One region of the Citrobacter koseri ATCC BAA-895 genome, then DNA from elsewhere that is predicted to be linked to it. Evidence: riboswitches for the same ligand, from Rfam matches in the RefSeq annotation. Region 1 holds a riboswitch; each other region holds the start of a gene.
The links. Region 1 has a riboswitch for thiamine pyrophosphate ahead of thiM (hydroxyethylthiazole kinase). Riboswitches for the same ligand answer to the same signal wherever they lie in the genome.
Positions count from the first base shown of each region.

Region 1 (5,377 bases):
CGCGATCTCTTTGTTTCAAACTCAACGACGTTTGATAACGAAGGCTATCAGTCGAATAATACCAGCCTAAGCGGCATTGCGGGTGGTCGAGATCAATTTAGCTATGGCGCGAATCTTGCGCATCAGCGGCAAAATAATGAAACAAGCGCAGGTGGAAACCTGACGTGGCGAGCGCCGGTTGCGACGGTAGGCGCCAGCTATAGCCAGTCTAATAAATACCGGCAGGCTGGTGGGAATATCCAGGGGGGAATTGTCGCCTGGTCTGATGGCATACATTTAACCAACCGCCTCTCAGATACACTTGCCATTATTAAAGCGCCTGGGTTAGAAGGGGCAGCAGTGCAAGGTCACCGTTATCTGACCACGGACAAGAATGGGTATGCCATATATGACAGTCTGACGCCATATCGTGAAAACTTTTTAACGTTGGATCTTTCCCATACCTACAGTGATGTCGAACTACGCGGTAATCGTAAGGGGATTGTGCCTTATCGTGGTGCGGTTGTGTTAGCTGAGTTTGAAACCGACAGGCGCAAGCCCTGGTATTTTCTGGCGCGACGTCCAGATGGTTCTCCATTAACCTTCGGTTATGAAGTAGAAGATCATTCCGGGAAAAATGTTGGCTTAGTTGGGCAAGGAAGTCGCCTTTTTATCCGTACAGATAATGTTCCTGCCTCTTTGAAAGTCGCGACAAACAAGCAGCAAGGATTGTTTTGCATTATTACTTTTGATGGCGTAATTGATGAGAATAAGACCTATATTTGCCGATGAAAAGGACTTGCTATGAATAAGTATTGGTTAATATTATTACTGTTATTCCCTGTCTTATCACAGGCTAAATGTTCACTAGGGAATAACACAACCGCACAACAATCTATTGAAATAGATATGACATCAGGTGCTGCGGTGATTCCTGTCAAAACTAATTTACATGATACGTTTACCTGTAATGCGTCAAGCGACAAGATGTATTATGCGACGCCTTTACAAAATTATATCGTTGAGTTTAAAGGAACAGGGTCGCAGAAATCCATTTTTATGCAATTAAAGCTGACGGGAAATGGGTTTCCCATTACGATTGGTAACCAGGAGACTACAACAGATAATGTGATCAATACGAAGTCGTTTACGCTTGAAGCGAACTATATAAAGTCTGGAACTGCGGATTTAACCGTTTCAGGTAATAGCATTAACTTAAACCGTCCTGCTATCAGCATTCTTACTGATAATACCTGTAATAATAATCTTTTCTCATGGATTCTTTGTTGGATAACGGGAAAGCTAAACAGTAATGTTTCTTATTCACAAAACATTATTTTTACAGTAAAACATAAACCTACGACCTGCCATTTTTCACAGAATCAATATGTTATTGCGATGCCAGAAACAACATTAAATGAGATAATAACTGGAAATAATACGAAAACAGGAACCACGAATCTGATTTTAAACTGTGATAGCGTATATAATGTTACGACTAATCCAGTGAGTTTCAACGTTTCTCATGGTGACTGGAATGAAAACGGCACGATACTTAAAAATACGCTGACGGAGGGTGCAAAAGGTGTGGGGTTTCAGATATACAGTGGCTCAGGTACTACGCCTTTAATGCAGGGTGATATACTAAGAACAATGGTAAAAATGACCAGTATTGAGGATAAGTATACTATCCCGATCACCGCAAAATATGTCAGAGTCAGCAACGAACCATTACGACCTGGAAATTTGCAAAGCAAAGTAATATTTGCTGTTTCATATGATTAAGTCATTTCTCTGAAAACGCGTCCTTTTCTGAATGAAAGGACGTGTTTTGTCTGTTGTTTTTACAGTAAAGCATTTACCGATGATAAAAAATCTCGCCGTCGTAGGCTTTGATAATTTTGCCGTCGGTGTCGTTAATCAGTACATAAGCGCCGCCCATATAGGTCCAGTGGGTTCCTGCGTCGGGCGCTGGCAGATTGCGTTGCTTCCATTGCTTAATATTGTACTCGTCGGTGCGGTACAGCTCAGGAACGGTATCACCAGGTTTGAAATGGGTAAAGTCGGCAACAAAGCTGCTCAATTCGTACTGATCAATCCCCGTTGCGGCGGGTGCGGCCCAGACTGCGCTGGTTGCCAGCAGCAGTGCGCCCATTAAAAATTTATTCTTCATACCCATAAACTCTCCACGTATTCGGGTCATAAAAATCAGTCGTGTATCATTCTCACTGTGTAGCAAGTCTGACAAGAACTATTTTGTTATCACGCCAATAATTTCGTAAAAAGTGTAAACGAAAGCGCGCGCAAGCAACACATGCCGTAGGCAGTTCACATCACGAATGACGGTTTTGGGAACTATCTGACCTGAGCTGGAGCCAGCGATATCGGCATTTCGCTGATTTACATCTCCTGACGCACCCAGTATCCTGTTGGTGAAACATGCATAATAAATGCTTCGGTTTCAACGACTCGGGGTGCCCCTTTTCACGAAGGGCTGAGACATACCCGTATTACCTGATCTGGATAATGCCAGCGTAGGGAAGTCTGACACTGCTCGTGTCCCTTCTTCACGCGGGCAGGAGCTGAACCATGCAGCCTGACCTGCACAGCCGCGCGCTTGCGGCCCATACCTTACAACAATTTCGTATCCTTTCTCCGCTGACCCACTGTATGACGAACGACGTCGTACAGAACTTTACCGCCAATACATTACTGGCATCAGGCGCCTCACCGGCGATGGTGATTGAGCCCGAAGAGGCGCGCCAGTTTGCAGCTATCGCCAGTGCGTTACTGATTAACGTCGGCACGCTGACCCGGTCGCGCGCGGAGGCCATGCGCGCTGCGACAGAGCAGGCCCATATAGCGAAAACCCCCTGGACGCTTGATCCCGTGGCGGTTGGCGCGCTCGATTATCGCCGCCGTTTCTGTCTGGAACTGCTGTCTCTTAAGCCCAGGGCAATACGCGGCAATGCCTCGGAGATCCTCGCCCTGGCTGGATTAGCGGCGGGCGGGCGTGGAGTGGATACCACCGATACGGCGGTATCGGCGTTACCGGCCGCTCAGGCGCTGGCGCGTCAGACGGGGGCCGTCGTTGCGGTAACGGGAGAGGTGGATTACGTCACCGACGGGCAGCGTACCGTCAGCGTTACCGGCGGCGATGTGCTGATGACGCGCGTTGTCGGGACGGGATGCGCCTTATCTGCGGTTGTGGCGGCCAGTTGCGCGTTGCCGGGAAATACGCTGGACAATGTGGCGTCAGCCTGTAGCTGGATGAAACAGGCCGGGCAGTCTGCTGCCGAACGCAGTCAGGGGCCCGGGAGCTTTATTCCGGCTTTTCTTGATGCGTTGTATCACCTTAATGCGGAGGAGCAGGTATGAAACGGATTAACGCGTTAACCATTGCAGGCACTGACCCAAGCGGCGGCGCCGGGATTCAGGCCGATTTGAAGACCTTTTCGGCGCTGGGCGCGTATGGTTGCTCCGTCATTACGGCGCTGGTGGCGCAAAATACCCGCGGCGTGCAGTCGGTGTACCGCATTGAGCCCGATTTTGTCGCAGCGCAGCTGGATTCTGTCTTCAGCGATGTGCGTATCGACACCACCAAAATCGGTATGCTGGCGGAAACGGATATTGTTGAAGCTGTTGCAGAGCGTTTGCAGCGTCACCAGGTGCAAAACGTGGTGCTGGATACGGTGATGCTGGCGAAAAGCGGTGATCCGCTGCTTTCTCCGTCGGCGGTGGAGACGTTGCGCAGCCGGTTATTGCCGCAGGTGTCGATTATCACGCCGAATCTGCCGGAGGCCGCGGCATTGCTGGATGCGCCGCACGCCCGCACGGAACAGGAAATGCTGGAACAAGGGCGTGCGCTACTGGCGCTGGGCTGTGGCGCCGTGCTGATGAAAGGTGGTCATCTGGATGATGCGCAAAGCCCGGACTGGCTCTTTACCCGTGAAGGGGAGCAGCGTTTTACCGCCCCACGGGTGATGACCAAAAATACCCACGGCACCGGGTGTACGCTGTCGGCGGCGTTGGCGGCGCTGCGCCCGTGCCATAGCAACTGGGCCGATACGGTACAGGAAGCAAAAACCTGGCTTTCGGCGGCGTTAGCCCAGGCGGATACGCTGGAGGTAGGCGAGGGGATTGGCCCGGTACATCATTTCCACGCGTGGTGGTAATGGTAGTATACTGATCCCAGACTTGTCGGCCTGGAAAAAGATAAATGGAACAAGCGCATACCCGGCTTATCGCGCAACTGAATGAACGAATTGCCGCGGTGGATAACACGCCGCTGTACAGGAAGTTTGCCGAGACGGTCAAAAATGCCGTTCGCAGCGGGATTCTTGAGCATGGCAACATTTTGCCCGGCGAGCGCGATCTCAGCCAGTTGACCGGCGTTTCGCGTATTACGGTGCGCAAGGCAATGCAGGCGCTGGAAGAAGAAGGCGTCGTAACCCGCGCCCGTGGCTATGGAACGCAGATTAACAACATCTTCGAATATTCCCTGAAAGAGGCGCGCGGCTTTTCGCAGCAGGTGGTATTGCGCGGTAAAAAGCCGGATACCCTGTGGGTCAACAAGCGGGTAGTGAAATGCCCGGATGAGGTGGCGCAGCAGCTGGCGATCGCCGCAGGCAGCGATGTGTTCTTGCTCAAACGTATTCGTTATGTGGATGAGGATGCGGTGTCCATTGAGGAGTCCTGGGTGCCTGCGCACCTGATTCATGATGCGGACGCCATCGGGATCTCGCTGTATGACTATTTCCGCAGCCAGCATATCTTTCCGCAACGTACACGCTCTCGCGTCAGCGCGCGCATGCCGGATGCGGAATTTCAGTCACATATTCAGATGGACAGCAAAGTGCCGGTGCTGGTGATCAAGCAGGTGGCGCTTGACCAGCAACAGCGGCCCATTGAATACAGCATCAGCTACTGTCGCAGCGATCTATACGTTTTTGTGTGCGAGGAGTAGCGCCTCGCGCGTTGGCGCGCAATCGCCGCCGCGATGGCCTACCACCCAGGAGGCGACCGCGTTCCCCAGCAGCACCGCGTCTGCAAGCGCCCAGCCGGATGCCAGCCCGGCCAGCATGCCTCCCGCGTGGCTGTCTCCCGCGCCAATGGTATCGACGACCGTTGTGGCAAATGCCGGCACGCAGCCGGATGATTGCTGGCTGAAATACCATGCTCCGTCTTTATCGTGGCGGACAATAACCGGTGAGGCAAACGCCGCAAGCCAGGCGGCGCCAAACGCGTTAGGTTCATGACTAAAGCCAAACCGTTCGGCAGCAATGTCTGCCTCCTGACGGTTCAGCGATACCAGCGGATGGCAGGCCATAATCCGCGCCATTAGCGGGTCGGGAATGTCGCCGATTCGCGGCCCGAAGTCGATAAACGGCGTCACGCG
Region 1 covers NC_009792.1:653,092-658,468, forward strand. The annotation lists gene CKO_RS02960 (fimbrial biogenesis outer membrane usher protein) at 1-771, shown strand, start outside; gene CKO_RS02965 (fimbrial protein) at 784-1,764, shown strand; gene rcnB (Ni(II)/Co(II) efflux transporter accessory subunit RcnB) at 1,838-2,158, opposite strand; TPP riboswitch at 2,440-2,537, shown strand; gene thiM (hydroxyethylthiazole kinase) at 2,569-3,357, shown strand; gene thiD (bifunctional hydroxymethylpyrimidine kinase/phosphomethylpyrimidine kinase) at 3,354-4,154, shown strand; gene CKO_RS02985 (GntR family transcriptional regulator) at 4,199-4,945, shown strand; gene CKO_RS02990 (PfkB family carbohydrate kinase) at 4,919-5,377, opposite strand, start outside.

Region 2 (5,377 bases), 2.3 Mb from region 1:
CACGCAGGCAAAGGCCAGCGCCTGCGCCAGAGGGCGTTTCAGGGCGCGCAGTTCCACCACCTTCAGTCGCGACCATCCCTCAATGCCCAATGACTGACACAGCATACTGTAGCGTGCGGTCACGTCGCGCATGGGGTTTTCCAGCACTTTTAGCGCATAGGGAATCGCCATTAGCGCGTTGGTGAAAATCACAATACCGTCAGCCGACTCCGGTAGTCCAATGCTGTTGTTGAGCAGTAAAAAGAAGCCGGTCGCCAGCACGATGCCGGGCATAGCAAGGATCAACATCCCGCTCAGTTCCAGCGCCTGGCCTGCCAGTACCTGCTGGCGGGCGCGCAGTTCGCGGCTGCTCCATAAAAGCATCATCGTCAGGATGACGCACAGCACTCCCGCCGCCAGCGCAATGCGCAGAGAGGTCCACAGCGCCTGCCACAAAATGGGTTGCGCCAGCACGTCCAGCAGGCTGCGATTGACGCCATCAATAATAACCGCCAGCAGCGGCGGGAGAAGCAACAGCAGCGCCAGGGCGATCAGCAGGCTGTCCGTCAGGCGGCTGTGGAGCCGATCGTCAGGGTCGCGCCAGCCTTGCACCAGCGTGACGCCGGGGGCAATGGCTTTACTCAGCCGCTGGCTCAGCAGCACCAGCGCCAGACAACATATCATCTGGATCAGCGCCAGCATGGCCGCACGGGCAGGATCGTAGTCGTAGCTCAGCGCCTGATAGATGGCCAGCTCGATAGTGGTAGCCTGCGGGCCGCCGCCAAGTGACAACACGGTGGCGAAACTGGCGAAACAGAGCATAAAAATCAGCGCCGCCACCGGCGGGATTTGACGACGCATCCACGGCCATTCAACAAAGCGGAAGAAGTGCCAGCCGCGCATACCTAGCTGCGCGGCGAGCTGTCGCTGTTCGCCGGGAATGTTTTCCAGCGCCTGAAGCAGCAGGCGGCTTGCCATCGGCAGGTTAAAAAAGACGTGCGCCAGTAAAATCCCCTGCAAGCCGTAGGGCGAGAAATGCCACTCCAGCCCCAGCGTATGCCACAGCGAGGCCAGCCAGCCCTGACGACCGTAGACGCTGAGGATACCGAAAACGGCGACCAGCACCGGTAAAATCAGCGTCATGGCGCACAGGCGCAATAACGCAAGACGTCCGGGAAAACGGCGACGATAGAGCGCTCTGGCGAGGAAAATCGCCGGGATGACGGAGAGCAGCGCCGACAGGAACGCCTGCCAGAACGAGAAACGCACGACGTGCCACAGGTAGCTGTCCTGCCACAGCGACGACCATTCACCCTGCGGCGCGTTAAGCCATAGCGCCAGAAATGCCGCCAGAGCCACTGCCACCATCAGCGCGGCGGCAGAAAGCCCGGGTATCAGCCAGCCGGGAATTAGTGGCTGACGGCGCGTTGCCATTCGCTAATCCATGCCTGACGCTGGGATGCCACTTCCGCAGGCGTAAATTCCAGCGTGGTGGATGGCTTCGTCAGTTGTTCAAATCCTGCGGGCAGGGCGACGTCAGCGACCGGATACATCCAGTTGCCGGTGGGAATGGCGTTCTGGAATGCTGGTGAAACCATAAACTTGAGGAATTTTTCTGCCAGTTCCGGCTGTTTGCTGGCGGCAGTGCGCGCAGCTACTTCCACTTGCAGGTAATGACCTTCGCTGAAGCTGGCGGCGGCGTAGTTATCTTTCTTCTCTTCGATGATGTGATACGCCGGAGAGGTGGTGTAGCTCAGCACCAGATCGCTTTCGCCTTTCAGGAACAGGCCGTAGGATTCGCTCCAGCCTTTGGTAACGGTGACCGTTTTGGCCGCCAGTTTTTGCCAGGCTTCCGGCGCGTTATCGCCGTAGACTTTCTGCATCCACAGCAGCAGACCCAGCCCCGGTGTACTGGTACGCGGGTCCTGATAAATCACGCGCCATTTCCGATCGCTCTCTACCAGTTCTTTCAGGCTTTTCGGTGGGTTTTTCAGTTTGTTTTTGTCATAGATGAAGGCGAAGTAGCCATAATCAAACGGCACGAATGTGTCGTTATGCCAGCCGCCTGGCACGTTAACCGCATCAGGCGCAATGCCGCTTTTCGCGAACAGGCGGGTTTGCGTGGCGGCTTCCAGCAGGTTGTTGTCCAGGCCAAGCACCACGTCGGCTTTGCTGTTTTTCCCTTCCATTCGCAGGCGGTTGAGCAGCGACACGCCATCTTCCAGCGCCACCAGCTTCAGTTCGCAATCACAGTCAGCTTCAAAGGCTTTTTTGATTGTCGGGCCAGGCCCCCAGTCGGCCGCGAAGGAGTCATAGGTATAGACGGTCAGAACAGGTTTGGCGAAGGCAGGCGCTGCGCACAGGAGTAGCAAGGGAAGACATTTTTTTAACACTTTGCACCTCATAAAGTGGGTGGCAAAGGACTTGAGAAGCAGTCTCAAATCCCTTCGCCGGCGTTATCCGGATCAGGTTCGACGGGTATTTTCTCAGCCCATACACTTCACGAATGGTTTTGCGTATGTTTATCAGCACCCCGTTGAGGACGGCGTTAGTGTAGTGATTTTGTTGCTAAGCGGCAATCATGGGTCGGGTGGCGCAAACCATGCCGATTTAAAGTCAAACCAGCCAAGGGTGTTCATACGTAGCCCGCGCATACTGCGCTGCCCCTGGATAATCAGCCAGTGGTGGATCAGCGGGACGATCGCTTTACTGGCGAGCAATTGCTGGCACCACACTGCCAGGTTCATCTCGCCGTTTCGCCACTGCGCGGCGTCGCCCTCCCAGTCCAGCGGGATGCAATGCTGCAACAGCGGGACTTCGCACAGGTGCGCAAACAGGGAAAAATCGAGCGGTAGCGTAAAGTTGGCGCTGTTGAGCCAGATGTCGCTTGTGACCTCCCCCGCATGCCATTGATCGTAGTCGATCTCATGGATATCCAGATGTACCTGATGTTCAGCCAGCAGCTGGCTCATGATCTGCGCGATCACCCGATGTTCAATGTGGTCGTGGTAGTAGGTCAGCGTGATCGTCTCCAGCCCGGCGGGTTTTTCGCCGTGTCCCGGGCGGGCATGGTGCCAGCGGGGCAGTAATCCGTAAGCCGGGAACCAGTGGCGCTGGTATTGCTCGTCGGCATAGAAGAGCAAATTGCTGGGGGAGAGCACGCGGCTTATCCACTCTCTGACTTCCTGATTCGCGCCGCGATTCGTCCGGGCGTCGAACAGCATATAGTAGCAGCCCTCTTCCAGCCGGCTTTCGATGGCTTTTTCATCTTCGGTCGGCCCTTTTAACGTCAGACCGCCGTTCGGCTCGTCGCCAATGTCCGGCAATACCCAGACGTTCACTTCATCAATCAGCGCCCGATAGCCGAAGAAATCATCAAAGGCGTGGATTTTTAACTGGTTGCGCGTATTACGCATCACCGCGTAAGGGCCGGTGCCGATCGGATGGCTGGAGAAATTATTCAGCGTTTCCCACTCCCGCGGCAGGATCATCGCCGGAACCTGACCCAGCAGCCACGGCAGCCAGCGATCCGGCTGCGACAGGTGAATATCCAGCGTCCAGGCGGTGGGGGAGACTATCTCGGTAATGTGCGAGTAGAGCGGCAGGGCGTTGATGCGCGTCAGTGAGGCAATGACATCCTCCATCTCCAGCTCACGTCCGTGATGGAAGTGAATCCCCGGACGAAGAAAAAAACGCCACTGCAAAGGGGAAATCTGTTGCCAGTGGTGAGCAATATCGGCTTCCAGTTCCCCATTTTCCTCATTTACGCGCGTCAGTGCGCTGAAAATTTGCCGGGCGATATGGGTTTCTGAACGACGCAATGCGGTGCCAGGCAGCAGGTTGTGCATTGGACGATAGTAGAGCACGCGCAGAATATGCCGCCCCTGGCGAAAGCTGCGCCCCAGGTGGGACACCAGCATTTGCCGCACGGCGGTTTTGTCGCCCACCAGCTGTACCAGCTGGTCGATGCGATCTTGCTCCAGCAGGTCTTCCGCCCGCTGCTGCTGTAGCGCCAGCCCGGTATAGAGGAAGGTCAGACGGGAGCGTTTCCCGCGTCCGACCTCCGCCTCCCACGTCAACCAGCCACGTTCCTGCATGGTATTCAGCAGCGTACGCATATGGCGGCGGGAGCAGCTCAGCAGGTCCGCCAGCTCGTTGAGCGTGGTGTCTTGCGTTTTGCCGTCGCAGCATTGCCACAGACGGATGAACTGTTGTTGCAGACGACCTGAAGACATAAAAGGGGAACTCCTGCGCAAAACTCAGCAATTTTACTATCCCCATATTAGGTCAATAATGGATTCCGATGAAGCAATATGGAGAGGTCTTCGATGCGTCAGTTTTATTTGAAGTACTTTACCGCGACAGAAGGGTTGTCCTGGTTGGCTTGTCCGAGCGCGCCGCAGCGCTTAAAGATGCTTGAAGAACTGATGCAGTGGGAGGTGACTGCCTGACCTCGGATTTCCGAATTGCAGACATCATGTGTGACTGAGTATTGGTGTTTATCGCCGCGCCAGCAGATAATTCCTGCTGGCTTTTTTCGTTTCGGCTGCGTTTAGACATAAAAAGGGAAAGTATGCTCTGGTTAATGACGATGGGACGGCGCCTCAACGGTGTTTATGCCGCTTTTATGCTGGTTGCCTTTATGATGGGCGTGGCGGGAGCGTTGCAGGCACCGACGCTGAGCCTGTTTTTGAGTCGTGAAGTCGGTGCGCAGCCGTTCTGGGTCGGCCTTTTTTACACGGTCAACGCGATTGCCGGGATTCTGGTCAGCCTTGCATTAGCAAAACGCTCGGACAGTAAAGGCGATCGCCGTAAGCTGATTATGTTCTGCTGCCTGATGGCGATTGGCAACGCGCTACTGTTCGCCTTCAATCGCCATTATCTCACCCTGATCACCTGCGGCGTGTTATTCGCGTCGCTGGCCAATACCGCCATGCCGCAGCTATTTGCGTTGGCGCGGGAATATGCCGATAACTCCGCGCGTGAAGTGGTGATGTTCAGCTCGGTAATGCGTGCGCAGCTTTCACTGGCATGGGTGATTGGCCCGCCGCTGGCTTTTATGCTGGCGCTGAACTATGGCTTCACGGCGATGTTTTCCATTGCCGCCGGCATATTCGCCATCAGCCTGGCGTTGATTGCTTTTATTCTGCCCTCGGTGGCGCGCGTTGAGCAGCCTGCCGATGTTCCGGTCACGGAAGCGGGCGGCTGGCAGGATAAAAACGTCCGTATGCTGTTTATCGCCTCCACGCTGATGTGGACCTGCAACACCATGTACATCATTGATATGCCGCTATGGATAAGCCTTGAGCTGGGTTTACCGGATAAACTGGCCGGAATATTGATGGGAACCGCAGCAGGTCTGGAGATCCCGGCGATGATTCTGGCTGGCTACTCGGTG
Region 2 covers NC_009792.1:3,076,125-3,081,501, reverse strand. The annotation lists gene thiP (thiamine/thiamine pyrophosphate ABC transporter permease ThiP) at 1-1,413, opposite strand, end outside; gene thiB (thiamine ABC transporter substrate binding subunit) at 1,389-2,372, opposite strand; TPP riboswitch at 2,404-2,525, opposite strand; gene sgrR (HTH-type transcriptional regulator SgrR) at 2,559-4,214, opposite strand; gene sgrT (glucose uptake inhibitor SgrT) at 4,308-4,430, shown strand; gene CKO_RS14145 (sugar efflux transporter) at 4,553-5,377, shown strand, end outside.
Region 2: it holds a riboswitch for thiamine pyrophosphate, as region 1 does, so the genes downstream of both, thiB (thiamine ABC transporter substrate binding subunit) here and thiM (hydroxyethylthiazole kinase) in region 1, are expected to answer to the same signal.

Region 3 (5,377 bases), 2.1 Mb from region 1:
GATGGTCTGCGCCGCCGCGTAGTCGCGGACTTCCTGGCTGATCTTCATTGAACAGAATTTGGGGCCGCACATGGAGCAGAAGTGCGCCACTTTACCGGACTCCTGCGGCAGGGTTTCGTCGTGGTAGGCGCGGGCAGTGAACGGGTCAAGCGCCAGGTTAAACTGGTCTTCCCAGCGGAACTCAAAGCGGGCTTTCGACATGGCGTTATCGCGGATTTGCGCGCCAGGATGGCCTTTTGCCAGGTCGGCGGCATGCGCCGCGATTTTGTAGGTGATCAGCCCCTGTTTCACATCCTCTTTGTTCGGCAGGCCGAGGTGCTCTTTTGGCGTTACGTAGCAGAGCATGGCGCAGCCAAACCAGCCAATCATTGCCGCGCCAATGCCGGAGGTGAAGTGGTCGTAGCCCGGCGCAATATCGGTGGTCAGTGGCCCTAAGGTGTAGAACGGCGCTTCGTGGCAGTGTTCCAGCTCTTCGGTCATGTTACGGCGGATCATCTGCATCGGTACGTGGCCAGGGCCTTCAATCATCACCTGCACGTCGTACTCCCAGGCAATTTTGGTCAGCTCGCCCAGCGTGTGCAGCTCGGCAAACTGCGCTTCGTCGTTCGCATCCTGAATTGATCCCGGACGCAGGCCGTCGCCCAGCGACAGCGAGACATCGTAAGCGGCGCAGATTTCGCAGATTTCGCGGAAGTGCTCGTAGAGGAAGTTTTCTTGATGGTGAGAGAGGCACCATTTCGCCATGATCGAACCGCCGCGCGAGACGATACCGGTCAGACGTTTTGCGGTCATTGGCACATAGCGCAGCAGTACGCCCGCGTGGATGGTGAAGTAATCGACGCCCTGTTCCGCCTGCTCCAGCAGCGTGTCGCGGAAGGCTTCCCAGGTGAGATCTTCGGCGATCCCGTTTACTTTCTCCAGCGCCTGATAGATCGGCACGGTGCCGATCGGTACCGGGCTGTTACGCAGGATCCACTCGCGAGTTTCGTGAATATAGCGACCGGTTGAGAGGTCCATCACCGTATCTGCGCCCCAGCGCGTCGACCACACCAGTTTTTCCACCTCTTCTTCAATAGAGGAAGTGACCGCTGAGTTGCCGATATTGGCGTTGACCTTCACCAGGAAGTTGCGTCCGATGATCATCGGTTCGGATTCCGGGTGGTTGATGTTGGCCGGGATAATCGCGCGACCGGCGGCCACTTCGTCACGAACAAATTCCGGTGTGATGTTTTCCGGCAGGCGCGCGCCAAACCCAACGCCCGGATGCTGCTGGCGTAACACATCGCCGCGAATGCGCTCACGCCCCATGTTTTCACGAATAGCGATGAACTCCATTTCCGGGGTTACAATCCCCTGACGCGCATAATGCAGTTGCGTTACGCATTTGCCCGCTTTGGCGCGCTTCGGCGTGAGCAGCCCCGTAAAACGCAGCTCGTCCAGTCCATCATCTGCCAGACGTTCTTTGGTGTACGCCGAGCTACGGTCGGTCAATTCTTCGCTGTCTGCACGAGCCTCAATCCAGGGCTGACGCAGTTTTGCCAGCCCCTGCTGAACGTTAATGGCGACATCAGGATCGCCATAGGGGCCAGAGGTGTCATAGACCGGGATGGCTTCGTTCTCTTCGTATTGCGGATTATCTTTGCCGCCGCCGATGAGCGTGGGGCTTAGCTGGATTTCACGCATCGGAATTCGGATGTCCGGTTGTGAGCCGGTAATATAAATACGTTTTGAGTTCGGAAAGGCGGTGCCTTCCAGGGTGTCGATAAAGTGTTGGGCCTGGGCGCGTTGTTCGCGGCGAGTCAATTTTGTTGCAGACATAGCTCATTCCAAAAAGTGAAGGACGTGGCTTGTCAGACGACGGATGGAGTAATGGATGCGCGTTGCCCGTACAGGTTGACGCATAAAGCAGTTTACTCTTGTTCCCTTCGCAGGTATTAGCCTGATCAGGTTCCGCGGATCCCGAATTAACGGTCTCAGCCTGTGTTTTCACACACGGCACTCCGACAAGATGTAACCCCGGCGACGGGGCAATGGATGTAAATTACTCGTTACTGATTCATAACTCAAGCAGGCCGTGCAATTCCGCTTTCATCCTGGGCATTAAGCGTTAGATTATTGTCGAAGGCCAGCAGGATGAGTTTATCTTCCAGCGTAAACCGCGCTTCCAGCGCTTCGCCGATGTCGGAGAGCACTTGCTGAAATTCCGCATAATTATCGTGATCGATCGCGTTCTCCAGGCTGGAGTCGTAATATTCCATGATCTGTTGAGTATTGGCTTCCAGCAATGAATGGAGGCGCGTTGCGGTCGAACGCGGGTTTCCCTCTTCCATTTCTCGGATAATGTGTTCATAAATACTGAAGTGTCCGGCGGAAAGGTAGTCGACCAGGCCCTGACAAAAATCATCCAGCGCTTTTTCATTCAGCCGCATGTACGATTCTTTGCCAGGCTTAATGCCAACCAGATTGTAGTAAGCCACGAGCAGGTGCTTACGTACATGTAGCCAGCGATCAACCAGTTTATTACTTCCTTCGACGTGTTCCGTCAGGCTTTCCAGCTGGTTTAGCATGATTGACTCCGCAAGTTTAGATTTAAAACTGCTCACCTGAAAAATGTAAATATAATGTTAACAACATGCCAGTGAAGCAAAGGTAGTGCAAGAGCTATGGATCGTATTATTGAAAAATTAGATCACGGTTGGTGGATCGTCAGTCACGAGCAAAAATTATGGTTGCCTCGTGGAGAATTGCCATATGGCGAAGCGACAAATTTCGATCTTGTGGGGCAGCGCGCACTCCTGATTGGCGAGTGGGAAGGAGAGCCTGTCTGGCTGGTGTTACAGCATCGTCGGCATGATATGGGGTCGGTACGGCAGGTCATCGATCAGGACGTTGGCCTGTTTCAACTGGCGGGGCGGGGCGTGCAGCTGGCGGAATTTTATCGCTCGCACAAATTCTGCGGTTACTGCGGCCACCCCATGTACCCGAGCAAGACCGAATGGGCGATGCTGTGCAGCCACTGCCGCGAGCGTTACTATCCGCAGATTGCTCCCTGCATTATTGTCGCCATCCGGCGTGCCGATTCCATTTTACTGGCCCAGCATACGCGCCATCGTAACGGTGTTCATACGGTGCTGGCCGGGTTTGTGGAAGTGGGGGAGACCTTAGAGCAGGCGGTTGCGCGCGAAGTGATGGAAGAGAGCGGCATCAAAGTGAAAAATCTGCGTTACGTGACCTCACAGCCCTGGCCGTTCCCGCAATCGCTGATGACGGCGTTTATGGCGGAGTATGACAGCGGCGAGATTGTCATCGACCCGAAAGAGCTGCTGGAGGCGGGCTGGTATCGCTATGACGATCTTCCGTTATTGCCGCCGCCGGGCACGGTGGCGCGTCGTTTGATCGAAGATACTGTGGCAATGTGTCGGGCTGAGTATGAGTGATGGTACACTGGCACCCTGACGCAATGAAGGAACTGCAAAATGACCGAACTGAAGAACGATCGTTATCTGCGTGCGCTGCTGCGCCAGCCCGTTGATGTTACCCCGGTATGGATGATGCGCCAGGCAGGCCGCTATCTGCCGGAGTACAAAGCCACCCGCGCACAAGCAGGCGATTTTATGTCGCTGTGCAAAAATGCTGAGCTGGCGTGCGAAGTCACGCTACAACCGCTGCGGCGCTACCCGCTTGATGCGGCGATCCTCTTCTCGGACATTCTGACCATCCCGGATGCGATGGGGCTGGGACTCTATTTTGAGGCCGGGGAAGGCCCGCGCTTTACTTCGCCAGTCGCCTGTAAAGCGGATGTCGATAAGCTACCGATTCCTGACCCGGAAGACGAACTGGGCTACGTGATGAACGCGGTGCGTACGATTCGCCGCGAGTTGAAAGGTGACGTTCCGCTGATCGGTTTTTCCGGCAGCCCGTGGACGCTGGCGACTTACATGGTGGAAGGTGGCAGCAGCAAAGCCTTTACCGTCATCAAAAAAATGATGTATGCCGATCCGCAGGCGCTGCATGCGCTGCTCGATAAGCTGGCGAAAAGCGTCACTCTGTATCTCAACGCGCAGATTAAAGCGGGCGCGCAGTCGGTCATGATTTTCGACACCTGGGGCGGCGTGCTGACGGGGCGCGATTACCAGCAGTTCTCGCTGTATTACATGCATAAAATCGTTGATGGTTTACTACGGGAAAACGACGGTCGCCGTGTACCGGTCACGTTATTCACTAAAGGTGGCGGCCAGTGGCTGGAGGCGATGGCGGAAACCGGGTGTGATGCGTTAGGTCTCGACTGGACAACCGATATTGCCGACGCGCGCCGTCGCGTGGGCCATAAAGTGGCGCTACAGGGCAATATGGACCCGTCCATGCTCTATGCGCCACCGGCGCGCATTGAAGAGGAAGTGGCGACGATTCTCGCCGGATTCGGCCAGGGTGAAGGCCACGTCTTTAATCTTGGACACGGCATCCACCAGGATGTGCCGCCGGAGCACGCGGGCGCATTTGTTGATGCGGTACACCGCTTGTCTGAACAGTACCACCGCTAAGGAGTCATTATGGATCTCGCGTCGCTACGCGCTCAACAAATTGAACTCGCCTCGTCGGTGATCCGCGAGGATCGCCTTGATAACGATCCGCCGGATCTGATCGCCGGGGCGGATGTTGGGTTCGAGCAGGGCGGGGAAGTGACGCGAGCGGCGATGGTGCTGTTGACGTATCCAGCGCTTGAGCTGGTGGAATACAAAGTGGCGCGTATCGCCACTACCATGCCGTATATCCCCGGCTTCCTCTCCTTTCGCGAGTATCCTGCGCTGTTGGCGGCGTGGGAACAGCTGTCACAAAAACCGGATTTAGTCTTTGTCGATGGGCACGGTATTTCCCACCCGCGTCGTCTGGGGGTGGCAAGCCACTTTGGATTGATGATGGATGTACCCACCATCGGCGTAGCGAAAAAACGGCTGTGCGGCAAGTTTGAGCCGCTTTCCGCCGAACCTGGCGCGCTGGCCCCGCTGATGGACAAAGGCGAGCAGTTAGCCTGGGTCTGGCGCAGCAAAGCGCGCTGTAACCCGCTGTTTATCGCGACCGGACATCGCGTGAGTACCGACAGCGCGTTGGCGTGGGTGCAGCGCTGTATGCAAGGCTACCGTCTGCCGGAACCGACGCGCTGGGCGGATGCGGTGGCATCAGAGCGTCCGGCGTTTGTGCGCTGGCAAGCAAATCACCGCTGATTCAGGTACACTGCGGCTCATTTCTGATTTCGAGAATTCAACATGTTACAAAACCCGATTCATCTGCGTCTGGAACGCCTGGAAAGCTGGCAGCACGTCACCTTTATGGCTTGTTTGTGCGAGCGTATGTATCCGAACTATGCCATGTTCTGTCA
Region 3 covers NC_009792.1:2,767,950-2,773,326, reverse strand. The annotation lists gene thiC (phosphomethylpyrimidine synthase ThiC) at 1-1,818, opposite strand, end outside; TPP riboswitch at 1,904-2,013, opposite strand; gene CKO_RS12765 (Rsd/AlgQ family anti-sigma factor) at 2,064-2,567, opposite strand; gene nudC (NAD(+) diphosphatase) at 2,664-3,437, shown strand; gene hemE (uroporphyrinogen decarboxylase) at 3,477-4,541, shown strand; gene nfi (deoxyribonuclease V) at 4,551-5,222, shown strand; gene CKO_RS12745 (YjaG family protein) at 5,265-5,377, shown strand, end outside.
Region 3: it holds a riboswitch for thiamine pyrophosphate, as region 1 does, so the genes downstream of both, thiC (phosphomethylpyrimidine synthase ThiC) here and thiM (hydroxyethylthiazole kinase) in region 1, are expected to answer to the same signal.